Regions from separate parts of the Pseudomonas monachiensis genome, predicted to be linked through region 2. Evidence: predicted binding sites of a transcription regulator. Region 2 holds the regulator's gene; each other region holds the start of a gene.
What was found. Region 2 encodes sigma-54, which starts transcription at its own class of promoters, with help from an activator protein. Its sites were predicted from a motif close to ANTGGCATNNANNTTGCTNT; they were not measured.
Positions count from the first base shown of each region.

Region 1 (6,323 bases), 2.4 Mb from region 2:
AGCACGTGGGCGTGGTCCACAGCTCGAACCTGTGCACCGAGATCACCTTGAACACCAACAAGGACGAGATCGCCGTTTGCAACCTGGGCTCGATCAACCTGCCAAACCACATCGTCGACGGCAAGCTGGACACCGCCAAGCTGCAACGCACCGTGAACACCGCCGTGCGCATGCTCGATAACGTGATCGACATCAACTACTACTCGGTGCCGCAAGCGAAGAACTCCAACTTCAAGCACCGTCCGGTCGGACTGGGCATCATGGGCTTCCAGGACGCTTTGTACCTGCAGCACATCCCTTACGGTTCCGACGCTGCCGTCGAGTTCGCCGACAAGTCGATGGAAGCGGTCAGCTACTACGCGATCCAGGCTTCCTGCGACCTGGCTGACGAGCGCGGCGCCTACGAGACGTTCCAGGGTTCGCTGTGGTCCAAAGGCATCCTGCCGCTGGATTCGCAACAGATCCTGATCGAGGCCCGTGGCCAGAAGTACATCGATGTCGACCTGAACGAATCCCTGGACTGGGCACCGGTTCGCGCCCGTGTACAGAAAGGCATTCGTAACTCCAACATCATGGCCATCGCACCGACCGCGACCATCGCCAACATCACCGGCGTCTCGCAGTCGATCGAACCGACCTACCAGAACCTGTATGTGAAATCGAACCTGTCGGGCGAATTCACCGTGATCAACCCGTACCTGGTTCGCGACCTGAAAGCTCGCGGCCTGTGGGACTCGGTCATGATCAACGACCTGAAGTACTACGACGGTTCGGTGCAGCAGATCGAGCGCATCCCGCAAGAACTCAAAGAGCTCTACGCGACCGCCTTCGAAGTGGACACCAAGTGGATCGTCGACGCCGCCAGCCGTCGTCAGAAGTGGATCGACCAGGCTCAGTCGCTGAACCTGTACATCGCCGGCGCATCGGGCAAGAAGCTGGACGTGACCTACCGCATGGCTTGGTACCGTGGTCTGAAAACCACTTACTACCTCCGTGCCCTGGCCGCGACCAGCACCGAGAAGTCGACCATCAACACCGGCAAGCTGAACGCTGTTTCCAGCGGCGGCAACCACGGTGACGACTCGGTTCTGGCGGCTCCTGCAGGTCCCGCTCCAGTGCCAAAGGCTTGCGCCATCGACGAGCCGGATTGCGAAGCTTGCCAATAAGCTGAGCCCGTGAGCGCCGCAAGGCGCTTACTCGAAACCCCCGATCAGCCTCTGGCGGGTCGGGGGTTTTCTTTTGCCTCGAGGAAATGGGTGACTGATCTGACGCTTTCGTCGGAACGCCGCCCGGAGCAAGCCCGCTCCCACAGGGGACCGAGTCTTTCCAGATAAACACGATCAACTGTGGGAGCGGGCTTGCCCGCGAAGAGGCCATCACATCCAGCATAAAACCTCAGGCCACAAAAAAGCCCCTCTTTCGAGGGGCTCCTTGCACAGCTCAATCCAGCATCAAGTCATCTGAATGATGGTCTGCATGATGGTGCTCTGGGTGGAGATGGTCTTGGCGTTCGCCTGGTAGTTGCTCTGTGCCTTGATCAGGTCGACCAGTTCGTTGGTCAGGTTGACGTTGGACTCTTCCAGGGAGTTGGAAACGATCGAACCCAGGGTACCGGTCTCCGGCGCATCGTAGCCCGGAATGCCCGACGCGTAGGTTTCTTTCCAGCTGGTGCCGCCTACCGGCTGCAGGCCTTGCTCGTTGGTGAAGCTGGCCAGGGAAATCTGGCCGATCGGCTTGGTCTGGTTGTTGCTGAAGTTGGCCAGCAGCACACCACTGCCATCAATGGTCAAGTTGGTGATCTGGCCCGTGGCGTAACCGTTCTGCGCCGGAATCGAACGCGCGGTGTCGGCGTTGAACTGGGTGGTGTTGGCCATGGCGATAGTCAGACCTGCAGGATCGGCTGCGGCACCGTTGGCTGTCCAGACGCCATTGGTGACACTGCCCGGGGTCCAGTTGGTGATTTTCAGGTCACTGCTGATCACCGAAGTCGGTGGCGTGGTTGGCGGCGTCACTGGCGTGCTCACCGAGGTCAGTTTACCGGTGGAGTCGAACGACATGGTCGAAGCGATCGGATCAGTGACGGTTGGATCACTGCCATCGGGATTGCGGCCATCGATCAGGGTGTAGGTGTCCCAGGTGTTCGCGCCAGTCTTGACCATGTATTGATCCATGGTGTGCTGGTTACCCTGCGTATCGTAGATCGGAGTACTGAACGACTTGGTAAAGGTCTCGGTCTTGGACGGGTCGAACTTGTTCGCCGCAACCGTCTGGTCGATCACCGCCGAGGTGGAGTTCAGGTTGATCGTCGACGACACGGTGCTGGTGGACTTCGGCGCCAGGTTGGAGGTGTCGATCCGCAGGTCGGTCAGCACGCCATTGACGATCTTGCCGTTGGAGTCCACGCCGTAACCTTGCAGACGGGCAGTGCCGTCGCTGTTGGTGACGTAGCCTTCCTTATCGGTCTTGAACGTACCGGCACGGCTGTAGGTCAACGAACCGTTGTTGCTCAGTACGAAGAAACCGTTGCCCTGGATACCCATGTCGAGCACGTTGCCGGTGTTGCTCACGTCACCCTGGCCGAACTGCTGGGAAACGTTAGCCAGGCGCACGCCGTTGCCGACTGTCTTGCTGCCGGTGCCCAGGCGGGTCGCCGAGTACACGTCTTCGAATTCTGCACGGGACGATTTGAAACCGGTGGTCGCGACGTTGGCGATGTTGTTGCCGGTCACGTCCAGTTGTTTGTTGGCTGCATAGAGACCGCTAAGGCCGATATTAAAAGACATCATCCACTCCTTTATGCCGTGTTAGTCGGCTCTACATACCAATGGTTTGTACTTTGGACAGGGCAATGCTGCCCAGCCCGGCCAGATTGAGCATCAACTCACCACCGGTCTGGCTGATGGTCACACTGTTGACGGTCGCCGGCAGATTAGTGATCAACGCGACGGACTTGCCATCGATGGTGGTCGTGGCACCGAAGGTGTAGGTGCCAGCGGCTACCGTCTCACCCGCATCGTTCTTGCCATCCCAGATGAAGCTGGCGTTGCCGGCTTTCTGCGAACCGAGGTCGATGGTGCGCACGGTCTTGCCGGCCGAGTCGGTGATCTTCAGGGTGGCGGACGCCACTGAAGACGGCACGACTACCGTGCCGCTGAGGCTCTTGGTGGTATCGACTACGGCCTTGTCGCCCGGAGCGATGACCGAACGGCCCACCAGCGACGACGCCTGCAGGGCCTGGGACGAGTTGTAGTTGCTGGCCAGGCCGGTCACCGTATCGTTGAGCGTGGTGATGCCTTCCAGGCTGCTGAATTGCGCCAACTGAGCGACAAACTCGCCGTTGTCCTGGGGTTCCAGCGGGTTCTGGTTTTTCAACTGCGTAACCAGCAACTGCAGGAACGCATCCTTGCCCAGGGCCTTGCTGCCCGTGGCGCTGCCGGTGGCCGACGCGAGGCCGTCAGTCGTGGTGGTGGTCTTGATCGAAGAGTTGGCCAGGATGTCGTTGAGGCTCAAACCACTGGTGGAATCGGTAACACTCATCTGAGTCGCCCCTTATCACTGACCGAGGGTCAGGACCTTCTGCATCATGGTTTTGGCGGTGTTCATCATTTCGGCGTTGGTCTGGAACGAACGGCTCGCGGAAATCATGTCGGCCATTTCCTCCACCACGTTGACGTTCGGGTAGTAGACGTAACCCTTGGCATCGGCCGCCGGATGATTCGGCTCGTAGCGCGCCTCGAGGTTGCTCTGGTCTTCAACTACACCCAGCACCTGAACACCCTGACCGGCGGCGTCCTGGCTCTGGAACAACGAATCGCTGCCGCCGCTCTGCCCGCCCTGGAACATGGTGGCGAATACCGGGTGACGCGCACGGTAGGTCTGGTCGATGCTCGACGAGACGGTCTCGGCGTTGGCAATGTTCGAAGCGACGGTGTTCAAACGCGTGGTCTGCGCACTCATGCCGCTACCGGCAATGTTGAAAACACTGGATAGAGACATGGCTTACTCTCCGCGCAGGGCTGACACCAGCCCTTTGAATTTGCTGTTGAGCAGGGTGAAGCTGGCCTGGAAACCGATCGCGTTTTCCGCGTACGCTGATTGTTCAAGCTGGGCGTCCACGGTGTTCTGGTCGATCGACGGTTGCATCGGCGTGCGATACAGCAACGACTCGTCGCCATTGCCCAGGCCCTCAGCTTCGATATGACGGTTGTTGGTCATGTTCAAGGCGAAGGTGCCGCCTTTGGTTTTCTCGTTCTGCTCGGCGAGCACTTTCGAGAAGTCCAGATCCCGAGCCTTGTAGTTCGGGGTATCGGCGTTGGTGATGTTGTTGGCCAGGACTTCGGCACGCTGGGCGCGGAAGCCCAGGGCTTGTTCGTGGATACCGAGCGCTTTATCGAAGCTGATGCTCATGTCGGGAAACCTTCGGGTGACCTGATTTTTCGTAGGATCAACTTAGCAAGCCCCATGCCAATTCAAAAAAACCCGGAAACCGGGGCTTTGCCGGCCATGGCAACGCGGCAATGCCAGAAAAGCGGCAACGGTTTTCCGCCGGATGCCGCTTTTCTGCCGCTTGTCCTACGCACACTCCCCCCTGTAGGAGCTGCCGAAGGCTGCGATCTTTTGATTTTGCTTTTCAAGATCAAGATCAAAAGATCGCAGCCTGCGACAGCTCCTACGTGATGCAAAAGCGCCGCGCATAAAAAAGGAGTCCCGGAGGACTCCCATTTTTATGCGCGGCGCTTTTGCATCACTTCGCCTGGTAAATGATCCCCGGGCTGCACTGGACCATCTGGTAATGATCCGGCAAACCGTTCAGCGCTTCGGAAGCACCGAGGAACAGGTAACCGCCCGGCTTCAACGTGCTGTGGATGCGCAACAGGATGTCCTTCTTCACCTCGGCGGAAAAGTAGATCAGTACGTTGCGGCAGAACACGATGTCGAACTTGCCGAGGCTCGCGTAGCTGTCCAGCAGGTTGAATGAACGGAACTCCACACGGCTTTTGATAGGCGCCTTGATCGCCCAGCGCCCCGGCCCTTTCGGGTCAAAATAACGCTGCAGGCGCTCGGGCGAAAGACCGCGGCCGATGGCCAGGCTGTCGTACTCGCCGGTCTTGCAGTTGTTCAGCATGGTACCGGACAGGTCGGTGGCAACAATCTGCACGCCCATCCGCAACTGGCCCATGTTGACCCGCTCGAATTCGTCGATGGACATCGACAGCGAATACGGCTCCTGGCCCGACGAGCACGCCGCCGACCAGATGCGCAGGCGCTGGCCGGGACTGGCCTTGATCGCTTCGGGCAGTACCTTGTTCTTCAAGACTTCAAACGGGTAGGTGTCACGAAACCACAGGGTTTCGTTGGTGGTCATGGCGTCCACCACCTGCTCGCGCAAACCGCTGCGCGGCTGGGTCTGCATGCGCTGAACCAGTTCGCCCAAAGACTTGATGCCTTGCTGTTCCATCAGTTTGTTGAGACGGCTGGAGACCAGGTACTGCTTGTTTTCACCGAGCAAAATGCCACAGGCTTTTTCCAGGAATACCCGGAACTGTTCGAAATCCAAATTACCCGTAGACAATGATGCCGCCTCTTAAATCGTGTTGACTGCCAGGGGCACGGGCCCCTAGCTGATATCTGCTGCCTTGATCCGGTCGACTACCCGGGATGCCAGGTCATCAGGACGGAATTTGGCCAGGAAGTCATCGGCACCGACCTTCTTGACCATCGCCTGATTGAATACCCCCGACAACGAAGTATGCAGGATGATATGAAGCTTTTGCATGCGCGGGTCGTTGCGGATTTCCGCCGTCAGCGTGTACCCGTCCATCTCCGGCATCTCGATGTCGGAGATCATCATCAGGAACTCTTCTTCCGGCTTCTTGCCCTCGTCGACCAGTTTGCGCAGGTAGTCCAGCGCTTGCCGACCGTCGTTCAACGCCACCACTTCGACGCCGACCGTTTGCAGGCAACGCGTGACCTGCTTGCGCGCCACCGACGAGTCGTCGACCGTCAGCACGCGCAACGAAAGCGCCTTGTGCTGGGTTTCGACATCCACCACACCAACGGAAATCGCTTCCGGCGTCGGAGCCACTTCCGCCAGCACCTTTTCGACGTCGATGATTTCGACCAACTGATTGTCGACCCGCGTCACCGCCGTCAGGTAGTGATCGCGCCCGGTGCCCTTGGGCGGCGGATGGATCTCCTCCCAGTTCATGTTGACGATGCGCTCCACCGAACGGACCAGGAACCCCTGGGTCTTGGTGTTGTACTCCGTGATGATCACGAAGGGGTTGTTCTTGTCCTTCAACGCGCCGGAGCCGGTCGCCATC
Region 1 covers NZ_CP178857.1:4,706,669-4,712,991, forward strand. Annotated here, with positions in the region: gene ACMDB8_RS21045 (ribonucleoside-diphosphate reductase subunit alpha) at 1-1,166, shown strand, start outside; gene flgE (flagellar hook protein FlgE) at 1,452-2,783, opposite strand; gene flgD (flagellar hook assembly protein FlgD) at 2,815-3,537, opposite strand; gene flgC (flagellar basal body rod protein FlgC) at 3,553-3,996, opposite strand; gene flgB (flagellar basal body rod protein FlgB) at 4,000-4,407, opposite strand; gene cheR (protein-glutamate O-methyltransferase CheR) at 4,745-5,572, opposite strand; gene ACMDB8_RS21075 (chemotaxis protein CheV) at 5,618-6,323, opposite strand, start outside.
Region 1: the regulator sigma-54 is predicted to act here: its motif matches at 4,450-4,469, upstream of flgB (flagellar basal body rod protein FlgB).

Region 2 (6,323 bases):
GGCGTGGGCACGTGTGGCAAGGATGGGCAGTCGGTGCCGGTGGGTGTCGGCCAGCCAACGCTGAAGATTGATGCGATCACCGTGGGTGGCACGGGCGCATAACGACGGGGATATCCCCTGTAGGAGCTGCCGTAGGCTGCGATCTTTACCCAGACAATTGAGTTCTGAGCGAAAGATCAAAAGATCGCAGCCTTCGGCAGCTCCTACAGGACGGGAAGGGCGTTACTCAGCGCAGACCGCGTTGAGTCTCGTCCAGCTCACGGATGTACTTGAAGATTTTACGGCTGGAAGCAGGAGGCTTGTTTTGCGCAACCTCATGCTGGGCCTGACGGATCAGGGAACGCAATTGCTGGCGGTCCGCGTCCGGGTAATCGACGACGAACTTTTCCAGAACGGCATCGTCGCCGGCAATCAGACGATCACGCCAGCGCTCCAGGTTATGGAAGCGTTCGTTGTATTGACGGGTGGAGGCATCGAGTTGATCGAGCAGAACCAGAATGGCGGCAGTGTCCTGATCGCGCATCAGTTTACCGATGAACTGAAGGTGCCGTTTACGCGCGATATTCGCGGTGTGCTTGGGCGCATCGGCCAGAGCCCGACGCATTCCGTCGGTCAAGGGCAGTTTTGCCAGCAAGTCAGGCTTGAGTGTTGTAAGGCGCTCGCCAAGGTCAACCAGAGCATGCAGCTCGCGTTTTACCTGGGATTTGCTTTTTTCTCCCGTATCGAGGGAGTCGTCGTAAGAATCAACCATGGTGGCCGTCCGCAAAGAAACGCCGCCATGATAACCAGTCGGGGGCCGCTTGTCCGGCCCGGTCGCTCGATGACCGTTACCGAAAGCAGAATTTGAGTGGAGAACAGCATGAGTGCAGTTGAAAGCGTCGGCCCACAAGCGTTGCCGGCACTGCAGGAACAAGTCGAGCAGATCATCGCTGAAGCCAAACGCCAGGGCGCCAGTGCCTGTGAAGTGGCGGTGTCACTGGAGCAGGGTTTGTCGACCACGGTGCGCCAGCGTGAAGTCGAAACCGTTGAATTCAACCGCGACCAGGGTTTTGGCATCACCTTGTACGTCGGTCAGCGCAAAGGCTCGGCCAGCACTTCGGCCAGCGGCCCTGATGCGATTCGCGAAACCGTCGCCGCTGCACTGGCCATCGCCAAGCACACCTCGGAAGACGAAGCCTCGGGTCTTGCGGATGCCGCGCTGATGGCGCGGGATATTCAGGATTTCGACCTGTTCCACCAATGGGACATTACGCCGGAACAAGCCATCGAACAGGCCCTGGCCTGCGAAGCCGCGGCGTTTGCCGCCGACAGCCGGATCAAGAACGCCGACGGCACCACCCTCAGTACCCATCAGGGCTGCCGCGTTTATGGCAATAGCCACGGGTTTATCGGCGGTTACGCATCGACTCGCCACAGCCTGAGCTGCGTGATGATCGCCGAGGCCGATGGCCAGATGCAGCGTGATTACTGGTACGACGTGAACCGCCAAGGCAATCTGCTCGCCGACCCGGTGAGCATCGGTCAGCGCGCAGCGCAAAGGGCGGCGAGCCGTCTGGGCGCGCGTCCGGTGCCGACTTGCGAGGTGCCGGTGCTGTTTTCCGCAGAGTTGGCCGGAGGGCTGTTCGGCAGTTTCCTGTCGGCGATTTCCGGCGGCAGCCTGTATCGCAAGTCTTCGTTCCTTGAGGGCACTCTCGGGCAGAAGCTGTTTCCGGAGTGGCTGACCATCGACGAGCGTCCGCATCTGATGCGTGCCATGGGCAGCGCAGCGTTCGACGGTGATGGTTTGGCAACCTACGCCAAACCGTTCGTCGAAAAAGGCGAGTTGGTGTCGTATATCCTCGGCACCTATTCCGGCCGCAAGCTCGGCATGCCGAGCACGGCTAACGCCGGCGGCGTGCACAACCTGTTCGTCACCCATGGCGACGAAGACCAGGCCGCCTTGCTGCGGCGCATGGGACGTGGCTTGCTGGTGACTGAATTGATGGGGCAGGGCCTCAACATGGTGACCGGCGATTACTCCCGTGGTGCAGCGGGTTACTGGGTCGAGAACGGTGAAATCCAGTTCGCGGTGCAGGAAGTGACCATCGCCGGCAACATGCGCGACATGTTCAAGCAGATCGTGGCCGTGGGTAACGATCTTGAATTGCGCAGCAACATTCGCACAGGTTCGGTGCTGATCGAGCGGATGACGGTGGCGGGTAGCTAAGCCTCGGCCGCTGTACAAAAAAAGGCGCGTCACCCATTGGGTGGCGCGCCTTTTTTATTACTACACGGCAAACCCCTTGCAGGAGCGAGCTTGCTCGCGAAGCGGAGTGTCAGGCGACATTGAAGTTGAAAGTGGTGATGCCATCGTCGGAACGCCGCCCGGAGCAGGCTCGCTCCTGCAACGGCTGGGCCTATCTTCTTTTCTGTAGCTTTTATTCGCCTTCGTCGAAGAAGTTGTTGATCAACGCCACCAGCGCATCCAGCGCTTCCTGTTCCTGCTCGCCTTCGGTGCTCAAGTGGATCGTGGTGCCTTTGCCGGCAGCCAGCATCATCATCGCCATGATGCTTTTGCCATCGACCATGGACTCTGGTGTCCGACCGGCCCGGATCTGGCACGGGAACTGACCCGCTACCCCAACGAATTTTGCAGAAGCGCGAGCGTGCAGGCCCAATTTATTGATGATTTCGATTTCCAGAGCAGGCATCGCGATGTGAATCCTTTAGCTGAGGTCGCGGTGGCGGACCTGGACGTTCTTCAGGGATTGTTGCAGCGTCTGCCCCAGACGCTCGGTCAGGTAGACGGAACGGTGATGTCCGCCAGTGCAGCCAATGGCAATGGTGACGTAGGCGCGGTTGCTGGCGGCAAAACGAGGCAGCCACTTTAGCAGGTATGTGGAAATGTCCTGAAACATCTCTTCGACATCCGGCTGTGCCGCCAGGTATTCGGCAACCGGTTGATCGAGCCCGGACTGCTCGCGCAATTCCGGTTTCCAGTAAGGGTTTGGCAGGCAGCGCACATCGAAAACCAGGTCGGCGTCCACCGGCATGCCGCGCTTGAAGCCGAAGGACTCGACCAGGAAGGCAGTTCCCGGCTCGGGCTGATTCAACAGGCGCAGTTTGATGGCGTCGCGCAGCTGGTACAGGTTCAGGCTGGTGGTGTTGATCTTGAGATCGGCAAGGTCGGCAATCGGCCCGAGCAGGGCGCTCTCAACGTTGATGGCTTCGGCCAGCGAACGGTTGGCGTTGCTCAGGGGGTGGCGTCGGCGGGTTTCCGAGAAGCGCTTGAGCAGGGTTTCTTCGTCGGCGTCCAGATACAGCACATCGCACTGGATGTGGCGGGCACGGACTTCCTCGAGCAGGTCGGGAAAGCGTGACAGGTGGCTTGGCAGGTTGCGCGCGTCAATGGAAACGGCGACCAGCGGCTGCAACATCTCGGTATGAACCAGGGCGCGCTCGGCCAGCTCCGGCAGCAGGCCGGCGGGCAGGTTGTCGATGCAGTAGTAGCCGTTATCCTCAAGTACGTTGAGGGCGGTACTTTTACCTGAGCCGGAACGGCCACTGACGATGATCAAGCGCATGATTACTGACCGTTTTGCTCGTTCAGGACAACCTGATACAGGGCTTCGTTACTTGCAGCACTACGCAGCTTTTCACGCACGTCCTTGCGGTCGAGCATGCTGGCGATCTGTCGCAGCAGCTCAAGGTGCGCATCGGTGGCGGCTTCCGGGACCAGCAGCACGAACAGCAGGTCAACCGGCGCACCATCGATGGCGTCGAAATCGATAGGGGCGTCCAGGTGCATCAATGCACTGATGGGCGAAACACAGCCCTTGAGACGGCAATGTGGAATGGCGATGCCGTTACCAAACCCGGTGGAACCGAGTTTTTCACGAGCAATCAGTGCCTCGAAGACATCTTGCATCTCCAGGGCCGGCACTTCGCGGGCGATCAGATTGGCAATTTGTTCGAGGGCTTTCTTTTTACTGCCTCCCGGCACGTTCACCAGGGAACGGCCGGGGGTCAGGATACTTTCAAGTCGGATCATGGGTAGGGAGTGTTAACGACCGGTTGCGCCCTGTAGGAGGCTCTGGGTCTTTTCCTTATGCTTTTTGAGTTGTTTATCCAGCTTGTCGGTGAGTGCGTCGATCGCGGCGTACATATCGGTATGCTCCGCGTTGGCGACCACTTCATTCCCGGGAATATGCAGCGTGGCTTCGATTTTCTGCTTCAGTTTTTCGACGGTCATCGTGACCTGCACATTAGTGATCTTGTCGAAATGTCGCTCCAATCGTTCGAGTTTTTCGCCGATGTAGGTGCGAAGAGGTTCGGTCACTTCCAGTTGGTGTCCACTGATGTTGACTTGCATACAGCTTCTCCTTCGTTGCCAGTGCATAAAGCGGTAGACCAGATGATCTACCACTGGAACGCTGTGGCGTGGCCCTACATCAACCGCTTGCGTTCGCTCGAAGGCGCGATCCCGAGGGATTCGCGGTACTTGGCGACGGTGCGGCGAGCCACCTGAATGCCTTGTGCCTCCAGTAAACCAGCGATCTTGCTGTCACTCAACGGCTTTTTCTGATTTTCCGCTGCAACCAGTTTTTTGATGATCGCCCGGATCGCCGTGGACGAGCATTCGCCGCCTTCGGAGGTGCTTACGTGACTGGAAAAAAAGTACTTCAGTTCATAAATGCCCCGGGGGGTGTGCATGAATTTCTGGGTGGTCACCCGTGAAATCGTCGATTCATGCATGCCGACCGCTTCGGCGATGTCATGCAGGACCAGCGGCTTCATGGCTTCGTCGCCGTACTCCAGGAAGCCGCGCTGATGCTCGACGATCTGGGTGGCAACCTTCATCAGGGTTTCATTGCGGCTCTGCAGGCTCTTGATGAACCAGCGGGCTTCCTGCAGCTGATTGCGCATGAAGGTATTGTCGGCGCTGGTGTCGGCGCGGCGCACGAAACCGGCGTACTGGGCATTGACCCGCAGCCGTGGCACCGACTCCTGATTGAGTTCCACCAGCCAGCGCTCGTTGTCCTTGCGCACGATGACGTCAGGAACGACGTACTCGGCTTCGGTGGACTCGATCTGCGAGCCCGGGCGCGGGTTTAGGCTCTGGACCAGCTCGATGACCTGGCGCAGTTCGTCTTCCTTGAGCTTCATGCGGCGCATCAACTGGCTGTAGTCACGGCTGCCAAGCAGGTCGATGTAATCGCTGACCAGGCGCTTGGCTTCGGCCAGCCAAGGGGTCTTGGCAGGCAGCTGGCGCAATTGCAGCAGCAGGCATTCACCGAGGTTGCGGGCGCCGATGCCGGCTGGCTCGAATTGCTGGATGCGGTGCAGGACGGCTTCGATCTCGTCCAGTTCGATGTCCAGTTCCGGGTCGAAGGCTTCGAGGATTTCCTCGAGGGTTTCGTCCAGGTAGCCCTGATTGTTGATGCAGTCGATCAGGGTCACGGCGATCAGGCGATCGGTGTCGGACATCGGGGCCAGGTTCAGTTGCCACAGCAAGTGGCTCTGCAGGCTTTCGCCGGCCGAGGTGCGGGTGGTGAAGTCCCACTCGTCATCATCATTGCTGGGCAGGCTGCTGGCGCTGGTCTGGTAAACGTCTTCCCACGCGGTGTCGACGGGGAGTTCGTTGGGGATACGCTCGTTCCAGTCACCCTCATCGAGGTTATCAACCGTCGGGGCGCTTTCCTGATAGGAAGGTTCCTGGATGTCAGTGTTGGGCTTTTGTTCGGCGTTGTCGGCCAAGGGATCGGAATTGTCGAAGTCGTCGCCTTCTTCCTGGCGTTCGAGCATCGGATTTGACTCCAGGGCCTCCTGGATTTCCTGTTGCAGGTCCAGGGTCGACAATTGGAGCAGGCGGATGGCCTGTTGCAGCTGCGGTGTCATCGTCAGCTGCTGGCCCATTCTCAAGACTAGCGATGGTTTCATGGCAGGGGCTTAACACCTTATTCGCCGGCGCACATGCGCCATCCACTACAGGGCGCCGGGGCGCCAAACTTAAGCAAATTATATGCCTGAAACTAAAGGGTTTGCCTAGAGCGCTGTAACAATAAAAAACTATAAAGCGGTGTTGCTGCGCTGCCCTTGTTGAGGGCTGACCACGCTTGTCGGCACGGTGAGTGCCCGGGCGATGGCCTGGGCACGACTCAGTGCTTACAGGCGGAACTCATGGCCCAGATACACTTCCTTGACCAGGTCGTTGGCCAGGATGGTCTCTGCGTCGCCCTCGGCGATCAGTTGGCCGTCATTGACGATGTAGGCGGTTTCACAGATATCCAGGGTTTCACGAACGTTGTGGTCCGTGATCAGCACGCCAATGCCCTTGGCCTTGA
Region 2 covers NZ_CP178857.1:847,047-853,369, forward strand. Annotated here, with positions in the region: gene tldD (metalloprotease TldD) at 1-102, shown strand, start outside; gene yjgA (ribosome biogenesis factor YjgA) at 227-751, opposite strand; gene pmbA (metalloprotease PmbA) at 860-2,206, shown strand; gene ACMDB8_RS03660 (HPr family phosphocarrier protein) at 2,418-2,690, opposite strand; gene rapZ (RNase adapter RapZ) at 2,706-3,563, opposite strand; gene ptsN (PTS IIA-like nitrogen regulatory protein PtsN) at 3,566-4,030, opposite strand; gene hpf (ribosome hibernation-promoting factor, HPF/YfiA family) at 4,043-4,351, opposite strand; gene ACMDB8_RS03680 (RNA polymerase factor sigma-54) at 4,426-5,919, opposite strand; gene lptB (LPS export ABC transporter ATP-binding protein) at 6,145-6,323, opposite strand, start outside.

Region 3 (6,323 bases), 930 kb from region 2:
GGTAAAACCGGCGATGATCCGATCTATGCCTGGCTGCCGGGGACGCAGACTTACGTGCAGGTCACGGAGCAGTTGTTGTCCGACATTCATGACGGCAAGTACCGCTATTGAATCTGGCTATGGCGGCCCATGAGAAAAAACAAGTGACAGTGCCGGGGGCGCTCGGGAAACTGTCGGCTTTTACGAATGACAGAAAAGGGAGTGCCCAATGTCAGACAAAAGCCGCCAGATGACCCCCGAAGAAGCCGCCGAATTCACCGAACAGGTATTCAACAAGGCACGGGAGGGCGATGCGGCGATGATGGCCGCGCTGCTGACCAAGGGTTTACCGCCGAACCTGCGTAACCACAAGGGCGATACCTTGCTGATGCTGGCCGCGTATCACGGTCACGTGGACACGGTAAAAGTCCTGCTGGAGCATAAGGCCGACCCGGAGATCCGCAACGACAACGGCCAGAGCCCGATTGCCGGCGCCGCCTTCAAGGGCGACCTGGCGGTGATCAAGGCCTTGGTCGACGGCGGCGCCCAGGTGGAAGGCTCGTCCTTCGATGGCCGCACGGCGCTGATGATGGCGGCAATGTTCAACCGCGTCGAAGTGGTCGACTACCTGATCAGCAAGGGCGCCGACCCGAAAGCCAAGGACGCCAATGGCATCACCGCGCTGGAGGCGGCTAAAACCATGGGCGCTTCCGATACCGTTGCGCAGCTTGAGAAGCTGATTGGCTGATTGCTTTAAAAGATCGCAGCCTTCGGCAGCTCCTACGGGTGTACGCCACTCAATGTAGGAGCTGCCGAAGGCTGCGATCTTTTTTGGGCATTCGAATCTATCCTTGCGGTATCCTTCGCGCCCTCAAAATTCACCTCGCTACAGGATCCTCCCCATGAAAGCCGCACTCGTCGAACTCATCAGCAAAATCAGCTCCGGGTGCATGGGCGAAGACGAAATCCTCAAGGTTGCGGACGAAGCGGCCCAGGCATACGCCGATCAGGATGCTTTTCTGAGCGCCAATCCGGACATCAACTACGACGAAACCTTCCCGATCCCGCTGGGTGAATGGGTGGTGGTTGGCAGCCTACCGGAAACGGTACTGTTCCAGGCTGACACCTACATGGACCTGTTCGCCCAGATCGTCGCCTCATTCGGCCCTGGGGTGGAGTTCAATCTCAAGCCCAAGCAACTGGCCAAGACCGAAGCCCTGACCGCGCTCAACCGCATCCAGGTGCAGATGAGTAGCATGAACAAGGAAAATGGTGGCTACACGCTGATGAATTTCAGCCAGTTGCTCGATGACGAATTGCAGGTGGTCCTGGTCTACGGCAATGACGTGCCACGGGTGCTGGAATTGTGCGCAGAAGTGGGCATCGCAGCCGCGCCATCCCTGGAAGCCCTGAAAGTGGCGATCCACGTCTGACCCAGACACTGTCAATAAAAAGGAATCCTCGCGACGAGCGTCTATCCTGAGGGGGCATATCACTCTTTGGGAGCGTCACCATGGGTTCCACGTTCAACAGCCTGGTTGCCTTGATCATTTTTGTCCTGGACATCTGGGCCATCATCAACGTCTTCAAAAGCAGTGCCGAGACCGGGATGAAAATCCTCTGGGTACTGCTGATCGCGCTGTTGCCGGTACTGGGACTGATCATCTGGGCCATCGCCGGGCCGCGGGGCAATGTCAAACTCTGACGGATTTCCCACAAACAACACCGACCCTGTGGGAGCGGCGGTGCGGCGATCCGACTTGCTCGCGAAGAACGATTACGCGGTTCGCCGACAAACCGAGTTGCCTGCTTCGCGAGCAAGCCCGCTCCCACAGGATTGTGGCAAGTCGAACAAGTGAGGTTCGACCTGTCATGTTCCGCGACGTAGAATGCGCGCCTTTCCCGGTCAATCGAGACACTCGATTGGCCATCATGGGCGGGTAACCGTCCGTTGCCACCCGCATTCATCGGAGCACTTCCCATGAGCAACACCCCGACCAGCGACTACCTGGAAACCCTCTACGAAGGCTACGGCCAGCGTTTTCGCATGGAAAAACTGCTGCACGAAGTGCGCACCGAGCACCAGCACCTGGTGATCTTCGAAAATCCGCGCATGGGCCGCGTGATGGCGCTGGACGGCGTGATCCAGACCACCGAAGCCGACGAATTCATCTACCACGAAATGCTGACCCACGTGCCGATCCTGGCGCACGGTGCGGCCAAACGCGTGCTGATCATCGGCGGCGGTGACGGCGGCATGTTGCGTGAAGTGGCCAAGCACCGCAGCGTCGAGCACATCACCATGGTCGAGATCGACGGCACCGTGGTCGACATGTGCAAGGAATTCCTGCCGAATCACTCCAAGGGCGCGTTCGATGATCCACGCCTGAACCTGGTGATCGACGACGGCATGCGTTTCGTCGCCACCACCACTGAAAAGTTCGACGTGATCATTTCCGACTCCACCGACCCGATCGGCCCGGGTGAAGTACTGTTCTCGGAAAACTTCTACCAGGCCTGCCACCGCTGCCTGAACGAAGGCGGCATCCTGGTGACCCAGAACGGCACGCCATTCATGCAGATCGAAGAAGTGAAGACCACCGCCGGTCGCCTGCGCAGCCTGTTCCCGGACTGGCACTTCTATCAGGCCGCCGTGCCGACCTACATCGGTGGCTCGATGACCTTCGCCTGGGGCGCCACCAATACCGCTTATCGCAAGTTGTCCCGCGAAACCCTGCAACAGCGCTTCACGGGCAGCGGCATAGTCACCCGCTACTACAATCCTGAAATCCACATCGGCGCCTTCGCCTTGCCTCAGTACGTGCTGCAGGCGGTGAACAAGCCAAGCAACGACTGATAGGTTGAAACACAAAACCTGTGGGAGCGGCGGTGCGGCGATCCGACTTGCTCGCGAAGAGGGACGGTCAGCTGAAATCAAGCTGGCTGACACACCGCTTTCGCGAGCAAGCCCGCTCCCACATGGTTTGCGCTTGGCGGGTTACAAAGGGTGTTGAGAGTGATTTTCACATCCGTCGACGTGTTTGACTCGGCGGAACAATTAGTCAGCTAACAAGGTCGAGATAGAGGTAAGCCCATCCATGGGTTTTATCGAGGAGGCACCAATGCAAAAGTGGAAAGTCACTTTCGTGGATGATCATGGCGAAACCATCGACGAAGTCTTTGAGTGCACCGAGCGCCCGGACTACGAGCGTGCTGCCAAGCTCATCAAGGCCCGGCTTCTTCCTGTCGCCGCCGAACTGGATCTGAACGATCTGGAAGGGCGGACCAATGACGCGAGCGTCAAAGAGCTCAAGTCGCAGAACAGCATTCAAATCCTCGACATTACTCCAATCTGAACGATACCTGTCGCATTCACATCCAGGCCTTGGCAGAGGCTCTATCTTGAGGCTACTCTGCAAGCGAGATCAGCGAATGAATCGCTAAGGTCTGGTCTTGTCAGCTCCATGCTTGTTTCCCGCCGGCACATCGTTTGCCGTCGCTCGCGCTGTTCGGTTGCGGGTGAGGGAGTACGGAAAGTCTATCCATCGTTTTGAGGAGGACGTTTCATGAGCACAGCCTATCAAGAAGACATCAGCAGCAGTGTGCTGCGCCGCATGAAAGAAGGCGGTTTTGACTTTTCCCGGTTTCATCCCATCGAGTTCTACGCCATTTTCCCGGACGAGGAGCGGGCACGCAGGGCGGCAGGTCATTTCCACCGTGGTGAATCCCTGGATGCGCAAGTCAGTGTGCGCGACGACGGCGCCTGGGCGCTGGAACTGTGCAAGGTCATGTATGCCACCTACGACGATATCGGCGACTTCGAACAGGGTTTCGAAGCAGTGGTCGAGCCTCTGGGCGGCATTATCGAAGGCTGGGGTGTGAAACAGGAGGTACGAGGGCGACTCGCATAACCTTATGAACAGTGACAACCAGCAATGACGGCTGACCTTCGGGTTGGCCGTTTTCATTTGTGGGCGCTGGACACCAAAAAAAAGCCGCCAGGGCAGGCGGCTAAAAGGGAAGTTCGGTGAGCTTTTCAGCGAATGCCTGGATTATCCGCATCCGTTGCCGGGCAGTGAAATCAACTCTGGCTATGCTGGTGATAGGCGACCACCACGCCTTGCAATGAAGCGGGGGCGATCAGGTTGGGGCATTTACCGCACAGGATTGGTGCGGCGCGTGCGCGTTGATTACCCAACTGATTGAAATTTAAGCGTTTATGCCGATGGCACGGGCCTTGCGAAGGTCTGGACGTCCGAGTGACAAGGAGTACGGCATGATCCGCACCTATTTTGATGAGATGTACGATGCCGGCGGCCAGGTCCGCCCGCATTATCGGGAGTTTGCCCGTTGGCTGGCCGAGACGCCTGACGAGCTTCTGGCACAACGGCGACGCGAGGCCGATCTGCTGTTTCATCGCGCCGGGATTACTTTCACGCTCTACGGTGATGAGCAAGGGACAGAGCGCCTGATTCCCTTCGACACCATCCCCCGCAGTATCCCCGCCAGCGAATGGCGGATAGTCGAGCGCGGGTGCATCCAGCGGGTCAAGGCGTTGAACATGTTCCTCGCCGACCTTTATCACGAGCAGCGCATCATCAGGGCCGGCATCATTCCGGCCGAGCAGGTGCTGGCCAACGAGCAGTACCAGTTGGCGATGCAAGGGCTGGATCTGCACCGCGATATCTATTCGCACATCTCCGGCGTCGACCTGGTACGCGACGGCGACGGCACCTACTACGTTCTTGAAGACAATCTGCGAACACCGAGCGGCGTCAGCTACATGCTCGAAGACCGCAAGATGATGATGCGCCTGTTCCCCGAGCTGTTCGCGGCGCAACGCATTGCCCCCATCGACCACTACCCGAACCTGCTGCTCGATACCCTGAAAAGCTCAAGCCCGATCGATAACCCGAGCGTGGTGGTGCTGACGCCGGGGCGCTTCAACAGTGCGTTCTTCGAGCATGCGTTCCTGGCGCGGGAAATGGGCGTGGAGCTGGTGGAAGGCGCGGACCTGTTCGTGCGTGACGACAAGGTCTACATGCGAACCACCGACGGGCCGAAAGCCGTCGACGTGATCTACCGTCGCCTCGACGATGCGTTCCTCGACCCGCTGGCATTCAACCCGGAATCGATGCTCGGCGTGCCGGGGCTGCTGTCGTCCTACCGTTCCGGCAACGTGGTGCTGGCTAATGCCATCGGCACGGGGGTGGCGGACGACAAGTCGGTGTACCCGTTCGTTACCGACATGATCCGTTTCTATCTCGATGAAGAGCCGATCCTGAAGAACGTTCCTACGTGGCAATGCCGTAATCCCTCTGAGCTTTCCCACGTGCTGGCCAACCTTCCAGAGTTGGTGGTCAAGGAAACCCAAGGCTCCGGCGGGTACGGAATGTTGGTGGGGCCGGCGGCGACGGCGGCGGAAATCGAAGCTTTCCGCGCGCGGATCATCGCCAAGCCCCATGCATATATCGCGCAACCGACGCTGTCGCTGTCGACCTGTCCGACCTTTGTCGAAAACGGCATTGCGCCACGCCATATCGACTTGCGGCCGTTTGTCCTGTCGGGTCGTGAAACCCGGGTCGTGCCCGGCGGCTTGACCCGTGTCGCCTTGCGCGAAGGCTCCCTGGTGGTCAACTCCTCCCAGGGCGGCGGAACCAAGGACACCTGGGTGGTCGAGGATTAAAGGAAGCCTGTCATGTTAAGTAGAACTGCCTCGGATCTGTATTGGATGTCACGTTATCTGGAGCGGGCGGAAAACCTCGCCCGGATGCTCGATATCAGCTATTCGCTGTCGCTGATGCCGCAGGACGGTCGCGGCGACGGTTTGCACGAACTGGCCATGCCGCTGTTGATCACCGGCACCCTGGACGATTACCTGGAGCGCCATGGCGAGCTGCATGCCGAACGACTGCTGCATTTCTTTGCCCTGGATGCGGCCAACCCGGCGAGTATCTACAGCTGCCTTGGTGCCGCACGGGCCAGCGCCCATGCGGTACGTGGGCGCATCACCGCCGACATGTGGGAAAACATCAACGCCACCTGGCTGGAAATTCGCGGCATCGCCGAACAAGGCCTAAGTCGCTACGGCATGAGCCGTTTCTGCGAGTGGATCAAGGAACGTTCCCACCTGTTCCGGGGCGCGTCCTACGGCACCATCATGCGTAACGATGCGTTTCGCTTCATTCGTCTGGGGACCTTTATCGAACGGGCGGACAACACCTTGCGCCTGCTCGATGCCCGCTACGAAATGGCCGGCGACCAGGCCGAAGCGGTCAGCGATGGCACCGCTCACGCGTATTACCAATGGAGCGCGTTGTTGCGGGCGTTGTCGTCGTTTGAGG
Region 3 covers NZ_CP178857.1:1,781,928-1,788,250, forward strand. Annotated here, with positions in the region: gene ACMDB8_RS08055 (long-chain-acyl-CoA synthetase) at 1-111, shown strand, start outside; gene ACMDB8_RS08060 (ankyrin repeat domain-containing protein) at 209-727, shown strand; gene ACMDB8_RS08065 (hypothetical protein) at 882-1,412, shown strand; gene ACMDB8_RS08070 (PLD nuclease N-terminal domain-containing protein) at 1,493-1,684, shown strand; gene speE (polyamine aminopropyltransferase) at 1,961-2,836, shown strand; gene ACMDB8_RS08080 (hypothetical protein) at 3,102-3,335, shown strand; gene ACMDB8_RS08085 (ribonuclease E inhibitor RraB) at 3,546-3,890, shown strand; gene ACMDB8_RS08090 (circularly permuted type 2 ATP-grasp protein) at 4,256-5,665, shown strand; gene ACMDB8_RS08095 (alpha-E domain-containing protein) at 5,678-6,323, shown strand, end outside.
Region 3: the regulator sigma-54 is predicted to act here: its motif matches at 4,204-4,223, upstream of ACMDB8_RS08090 (circularly permuted type 2 ATP-grasp protein).